Regions from separate parts of the Geobacillus sp. FSL K6-3411 genome, predicted to be linked through region 1. Evidence: a T-box and tRNA genes for the amino acid it is inferred to sense, from the RefSeq annotation. Region 1 holds a T-box; the other holds one or more tRNA genes.
What was found. The T-box of region 1 lies ahead of ileS (isoleucine--tRNA ligase). A T-box ahead of a tRNA ligase gene usually reads a tRNA of that ligase, here a tRNA-Ile.
Positions count from the first base shown of each region.

Region 2: it encodes a tRNA-Ile, which carries the amino acid that the T-box ahead of ileS (isoleucine--tRNA ligase) is inferred to sense. The anticodon was not compared.

Region 1 covers NZ_CP150187.1:1,158,011-1,161,380, reverse strand. The annotation lists gene ileS (isoleucine--tRNA ligase) at 1-1,270, opposite strand, end outside; T-box leader at 1,326-1,549, opposite strand; gene NSQ22_RS05955 (DivIVA domain-containing protein) at 1,640-2,152, opposite strand; gene NSQ22_RS05950 (RNA-binding protein) at 2,229-3,002, opposite strand; gene NSQ22_RS05945 (YggT family protein) at 3,123-3,370, opposite strand, start outside.
Region 2 covers NZ_CP150187.1:635,926-639,295, forward strand. The annotation lists rRNA gene rrf (5S ribosomal RNA) at 55-171, shown strand; tRNA gene NSQ22_RS03160 (tRNA-Val) at 181-256, shown strand; tRNA gene NSQ22_RS03165 (tRNA-Met) at 268-344, shown strand; tRNA gene NSQ22_RS03170 (tRNA-Asp) at 349-424, shown strand; tRNA gene NSQ22_RS03175 (tRNA-Phe) at 602-677, shown strand; tRNA gene NSQ22_RS03180 (tRNA-Thr) at 691-763, shown strand; tRNA gene NSQ22_RS03185 (tRNA-Lys) at 774-846, shown strand; tRNA gene NSQ22_RS03190 (tRNA-Gly) at 854-928, shown strand; tRNA gene NSQ22_RS03195 (tRNA-Leu) at 936-1,021, shown strand; tRNA gene NSQ22_RS03200 (tRNA-Arg) at 1,025-1,098, shown strand; tRNA gene NSQ22_RS03205 (tRNA-Pro) at 1,103-1,176, shown strand; tRNA gene NSQ22_RS03210 (tRNA-Ala) at 1,186-1,261, shown strand; tRNA gene NSQ22_RS03215 (tRNA-Met) at 1,279-1,352, shown strand; tRNA gene NSQ22_RS03220 (tRNA-Ile) at 1,361-1,437, shown strand; tRNA gene NSQ22_RS03225 (tRNA-Ser) at 1,455-1,545, shown strand; tRNA gene NSQ22_RS03230 (tRNA-Thr) at 1,576-1,651, shown strand; tRNA gene NSQ22_RS03235 (tRNA-His) at 1,660-1,732, shown strand; tRNA gene NSQ22_RS03240 (tRNA-Gly) at 1,763-1,833, shown strand; tRNA gene NSQ22_RS03245 (tRNA-Ile) at 1,839-1,915, shown strand; tRNA gene NSQ22_RS03250 (tRNA-Asn) at 2,158-2,232, shown strand; tRNA gene NSQ22_RS03255 (tRNA-Ser) at 2,237-2,329, shown strand; tRNA gene NSQ22_RS03260 (tRNA-Glu) at 2,335-2,406, shown strand; gene NSQ22_RS03265 (phenylalanine--tRNA ligase beta subunit-related protein) at 2,587-3,252, opposite strand; gene queG (tRNA epoxyqueuosine(34) reductase QueG) at 3,305-3,370, shown strand, end outside.

The DNA.
Region 1 (3,370 bases):
CATCAAGAAGTTGATCACGAATTTTATCAATGGAGGCAAACCATTGTGTCGTCGCTCGGAAAATTGTCGGTTGCTTCGTCCGCCAATCATGCGGATACGAGTGGGTAATGAAGCTGAGCTTAAGGAGCGCTCCAACTTCCTCGAGCTTTTGTGTAATCGCTTTGTTCGCCTCGTCGTAAAACATCCCTGCAAATCCAGGCGCTTCTTCTGTCATATAGCCGCGCTCATCAACCGGGCAAAGAACCGGAAGCCCGTATTTTTGTCCGACGATAAAGTCGTCTTCCCCGTGTCCTGGTGCCGTATGAACGCAGCCGGTACCGGCGTCGGTCGTGACGTGCTCGCCGCAGACGACAAGCGAGTCGCGCTCGTAAAACGGATGTTTGGCGACTACGTACTCAAGTTCTTTTCCTTTTATCGTTTTGACGACAGACCATGCCTCCCAGCCGACTTCTTTCGCTACCGATTCCGCCAAGGCCGCAGCAACAACGTATTTTTGCCCGTTTGCTTCGACAATATAGTAGTCCAAATCCGGGTGAACGGCGATCGCCAAGTTCGCTGGAATCGTCCACGGTGTCGTCGTCCAAATGACGATTCGTTCATCCCCTTGAAGCACACCTTTACCATCTTTAACTGGGAACGCGACATAAATCGACGGCGACCGTTTGTCTTTATATTCGATTTCCGCTTCGGCGAGCGCCGATTCGCTCGACGGCGACCAATACACCGGCTTCAGCCCTTTATAAATGAGCCCTTTTTTCGCCATTTCACCGAACACTTTAATTTGCTGGGCTTCATATTCCGGCTTGAGCGTAATGTACGGGTTGTCCCAATCGCCCCGCACCCCGAGCCGTTTAAACTGTTGGCGCTGGTTGTCGATTTGCTCATACGCGTATTGTTCGCACAGCTTGCGGAACTCAGCGACACTCATCGATTTGCGGTCGACACCTTGCTTCGTCAGTGCCGTTTCAATCGGTAAGCCATGTGTATCCCAGCCAGGCACATACGGCGCACAAAAGCCGCTCATCGACTTGTAGCGGACGATAATATCTTTTAAAATTTTATTTAATGCATGGCCCATATGAATATCACCGTTGGCGTATGGCGGGCCGTCGTGCAGCACAAACAGCGGCCGTCCTTTCGTCCGCTCCTGCACTTTCCGGTAAATGTCCATTTCCTCCCATTTTTTTTGCATTTCCGGCTCCCGCTTCGGCAAGTTGCCACGCATCGGGAACTCCGTTTGCGGCATGAGCAGCGTCTCTTTGTAGTCCATCTCTCTTTGCTCCTCCTCCAAGAATCAAATCAAAATAAAAAACCGTTCTCTCCCGGCAAGGGACGAGAACGGTCTCGCGGTACCACCCTTTTTGGCCATGACAAATCAACGCATAGCCCACTTTTCATTCGTAACGGGAATGACGCGCCATGGCCTACTTTGACGTTCGGCATGGAACTCCAGGGTGATGTTCACTCTTGCGCCGATACCGGGCTCCCACCATCCCCGGCTCGCTGCAACCAGCTATTCAAGAGCTACTGTCCCTATCATCGTCGATCGCATGTTTTCTTCGCTCAAAAGCCAACCGCACCAATGGCGGTCAGCACAACGATTTTTGCCATTTATTATAAATGAGACAAATGGCGTTCGTCAAGGCTGGGACAGCGGTTCTTTCATCTCTTCCTCCAAGTCAGGCATCTCGTATTCCATCAAGTCATCCCAATCGCGGTTGTTAATCATGTCCAGCTGTGCTTCGACGAGCATGCGGAAGCGGGTGCGGAACACTTTCGATTGCCGCTTCAATTCTTCAATTTCCATCGCGATTTTTCGCGATTTCGCCAACGCATCGCTGATAATGCGTTCAGCGTTTTTCTCCGCTTCTTTAATGATCAGCTTCGCCTCTTTTTGCGCATTGCGCTTCACTTCCTCCGCCGTTTCTTGGGCGACAAGAATCGACTTGTTCAATGTTTCCTCAATATTAGAAAAATAGTTCAGTTTTTCCGTCAGCTCCGCAACTTTTTCTTCGAGCTGCCGCTTTTCGCGAATGAGCATTTCGTAGTCTTTAATGATTTGATCAAGAAACTCGTTCACTTCATCTTCGTCATACCCGCGAAATCCGCGGCTGAATTCCTTGTTGTGAATATCTAATGGCGTTAACGGCACAATGGCCACCTCCGTCTCCATCTTTCCTTTTCTTGCTTAATTCGACACGATTTGCCCATTTCCTGCTGCTGTTTGATTATTTTTGTCGGCCGATACGCACGAGCCAGTGCTCTTTTTTCGTCGGCCCTTCCACAGAAAACAGCTTGCAGCGACCAAAACCACGCGCTGACAACACATCACCCGGTCCGCAGACGAAATCCGGCTTGTCCACCACTCTCCAGTTCACTTTGACAAGCCCGCTTTCAACAAGCGTTCGCGCCTTATCACGCGCGAGACGGAATGCTTGGGCAAGCACAGCATCAAGCCGCAGCGAAGAGACGGTCACCGTCCCTTCTTGCCATGTTTCTTCAATCGGCATGGCAGCCGACAGCGGCAACGGCTCAAGTGTAACTCGAGCTTTGCCGATCGTCTCGACATGAAGACGAATGTAATCGGCCACCTCCGCGGCGGCGAAAAATTGGATCTCTCCTCCTTGGACGAGAATATCACCGAACTTGCCGCGCCGCAAACCGAGCGACATGAGTGCACCTAAGACGTCGCGGTGTTCAAGGGAAATGAATTTATCCGGATAGCGGACAGCAAACAAGACGATGTCATATTCGCCTTCATCCGGCTCGATATACGGCGGATAAAGAAACGCCCGCTTCCGCTCGGCGAACGGGACGCCGCCAAAAAAGGACACACGCACGTCTTCATCGCTGCCGACAATGCTTTGGACGATTTGCTGCTCACGCGGGTCAAGAAAATCCGTCAGCTTAGGTGCGTATTGGCGGCTCACCGTGTCCTTCCACTCGAGCACTTGATCAATGAATGGGTGTTCCTCTTTACGAAAGTGCTGATACAGTTCCATTCCCGTTCACTCCGTATTCATTAAAGAAAGGAACCCGCAATGGATTCCTCTCCATGAGCGCTGCCCATTGACCTTCATCATCAGGCTGCAGCAAATGCCGCCAACAGCGCAAAACGGCGGCTAAAACTGCGCTTTAAGGATATCAAACAATGCATATAGCCCTCTTGTCGCAAACTCAAGGACAATAAAGGCGACGATCGGGGAGATGTCAATGATGCCAAGCGGCGGGATAACGCGCCGAAATGGCTCTAGATACGGCTCGCAAATGGTAGCGAGCAACTGGCCGAACCGCGTCTCACGGGCGTTCGGAAACCATGACATTAAAATATAAATGATCAACGCATACGAATATACTTGAATGAGCGTCG
Region 2 (3,370 bases), 520 kb from region 1:
AAAAAAGCTTGACAATAAGCTGTTTTTCATTATAATAATACTTGTCTGTTGTTGCCTAGTGGTGATAGCGGAGAGGAAACACCCGTTCCCATCCCGAACACGGAAGTTAAGCTCTCCAGCGCCGATGGTAGTTGGGGCCAGCGCCCCTGCAAGAGTAGGTCGCTGCTAGGCATGATAAATGGAGGATTAGCTCAGCTGGGAGAGCACTTGCCTTACAAGCAAGGGGTCGGCGGTTCGATCCCGTCATCCTCCACCACTTTCAATCGTCGCGGGGTGGAGCAGTCCGGTAGCTCGTCGGGCTCATAACCCGAAGGTCGCAGGTTCAAATCCTGCCCCCGCAACCAAAATGGTCCCGTAGTGTAGTGGTTAACATGCCTGCCTGTCACGCAGGAGATCGCGGGTTCGAGTCCCGTCGGGACCGCCATCATTTCAAAACTATGAAATAAAAAATCACATGCGGCTCGGTAGCTCAGTCGGTAGAGACGAGCATCAGCATCATCGAATTTGCTGCGAGTTGCCTCGACGCATCATACTTCCTCGAATCGGCTAGTAGAGGAAGAGGCACAGGGTAATTCAATGAACTAGGTAGAAAATAACATATGGCTCGGTAGCTCAGTCGGTAGAGCAAAGGACTGAAAATCCTTGTGTCGGCGGTTCGATTCCGTCCCGAGCCACCATCATTGTGGATATGCCGGCTTAGCTCAATTGGTAGAGCAACTGACTTGTAATCAGTAGGTTGCGGGTTCAAGTCCTGCAGCCGGCATCCTTCATATGAGCCATTAGCTCAGTAGGTAGAGCATCTGACTTTTAATCAGAGGGTCGGAGGTTCGAGTCCTCCATGGCTCATCACAATGCGGAAGTAGTTCAGTGGTAGAACACCACCTTGCCAAGGTGGGGGTCGCGGGTTCGAACCCCGTCTTCCGCTCCACTCGTTTGCCGGGGTGGCGGAATTGGCAGACGCACAGGACTTAAAATCCTGGGGTAGGTAACTACCGTGCCGGTTCGAGTCCGGCCCTCGGCACTTGCGCTCGTAGCTCAATTGGATAGAGCATCTGACTACGGATCAGAAGGTTAGGGGTTCGAATCCTCTCGAGCGCGTTGACGGGAAGTAGCTCAGCTTGGTAGAGCACACGGTTCGGGTCCGTGAGGTCGCAGGTTCAAATCCTGTCTTCCCGATTTTCCTGTGGGGCCTTAGCTCAGCTGGGAGAGCGCCTGCTTTGCACGCAGGAGGTCATCGGTTCGATCCCGATAGGCTCCACCATTCAAATATATAAATTTGGCGGTGTAGCTCAGCTGGCTAGAGCGTACGGTTCATACCCGTGAGGTCGGGGGTTCGATCCCCTCCACCGCCATTATTATCGGACCTTTAGCTCAGCTGGTTAGAGCAGACGGCTCATAACCGTCCGGTCGTAGGTTCGAGTCCTACAAGGTCCACCATTATTACGTTACTTTTTGGAGGAGTACCCAAGTGGTTGAAGGGGTCGGTCTTGAAAACCGAGAGGCGTCGCAAGGCGCGCGGGGGTTCGAATCCCTCCTCCTCCGCCATCCATTTATCCATGAATAAATTTACATCATGCCGGCTTAGCTCAATTGGTAGAGCAACTGACTTGTAATCAGTAGGTTGCGGGTTCAAGTCCTGCAGCCGGCACCATCAATGTGGCGGCTATGGCGAAGTGGTTAACGCACCAGATTGTGGCTCTGGCATGCGTGGGTTCGATTCCCACTAGTCGCCCTTTCTCTTCTTCCTTAATTTATATTTGTTGCGGGTGTAGTTTAGTGGTAAAACCTCAGCCTTCCAAGCTGATGTCGTGGGTTCGATTCCCATCACCCGCTTTTATGGGCCTATAGCTCAGCTGGTCAGAGCGCACGCCTGATAAGCGTGAGGTCGGTGGTTCAAGTCCACTTAGGCCCACCATTTTCCATTGCATATTGTCAGATGATTCGATATAATACTAATCGAGCATTTCTTGATTATTCCGCAATAGCTCAGCGACGAGCCCTTACTTCATCGAATAGGCTACGAGTTGTCCCGACGCATTCAGCTTCTTTGAATTGGCTAGTAGAGGAAGGGACACTGAGCATAAACATCCTCGAATAAGCTGAATCAGCTAGTAGAGGAAGAGACGAAGTAGATTTGGAAGAATGTTTCTTAGTTATTCCGCAATAGCTCAGCGGTAGAGCAACCGGCTGTTAACCGGTAGGTCGTAGGTTCGAATCCTACTTGCGGAGCCATTATGGAGAAGTACCCAAGTGGCTGAAGGGGACGGTTTGCTAAACCGTTAGGTCGCAGTTTTGCGGCGCGCGGGTTCAAATCCCGCCTTCTCCGCCATGATTGGCCCGTTGGTCAAGTGGTTAAGACACCGCCCTTTCACGGCGGTAACACGGGTTCGAATCCCGTACGGGTCATCGTTGTTGGCACCAGATATTCTGGTGCCCCTTTTATACGACGAATTTTGTCGATTTTTGCGTTTTTTCTTGCCATGTACGTACTGTTTTGTTATAATGAGTTTCGTTAAGTTTTAAATAAAATATTGGGGACAACGCAGTGTTTCGTTTCGTCATAGAACGAGGCATTGCGTTTTTTTATTATACTAGCAATTGTGCGTCGGCCTCACCGCCATGGATTTGCGTAAACATCGTTTGAATAGCCTGAAGTTGGCGATTGGCAACATCTTCAGGAATCGATGGAAGAAAATAAACGATTTGCAAAGCGTTTTTCGTTCCTTTTGTCACCGCTGTGCGTTTGGAATCGACGATTGGGCTGCCGAACGGACCGTGTTCATCTTTGCTGACGAGTTTATTCGCAAAGTTGACGGTGCGTCCATTTAGAGCTATGTATTCATCTTGTTCTGTACCTACGGTAATCATCACGGATCCTTGGATACAATCAAGATCGTAAATGCCGAGTGGTATTTTATAATAGAGCGAAAAGAAGTTGTTTACATCGACTGCTGAATGGATCGATGGAACAAAGTTTTTTTTCTGGATACGACGGTATAAGCTTTCACTTGAGGGTCGGTAACGCCCTGGATCCGTGCCGATTTGTTTGAATGCCTGACGCCATTCGGCGAGCTCGGGAATGTCGGCGATGGCTTTTTCCTGTAGCTCAAAGTAAATCGACTTTTGAAACAGTTCAAGCCGGCCTTTTAACATTTGCGGCGAGTCGCCGATTTCGATATGGTGGTAGCGGATCACGCCAAATTTGCCCGAAGGAAGACGTTGTTTTAATTCTTCTGATATGATGCATTTCATATGAATCACCCCGTGTTTCATTTTACCATATACCTCGAAGGGAGGGAAAATAATGGACATTGTCTCTTTGAAACAGGAAGTGATTGAATACAGCCGGTCGATCGGCATCGATAAAATC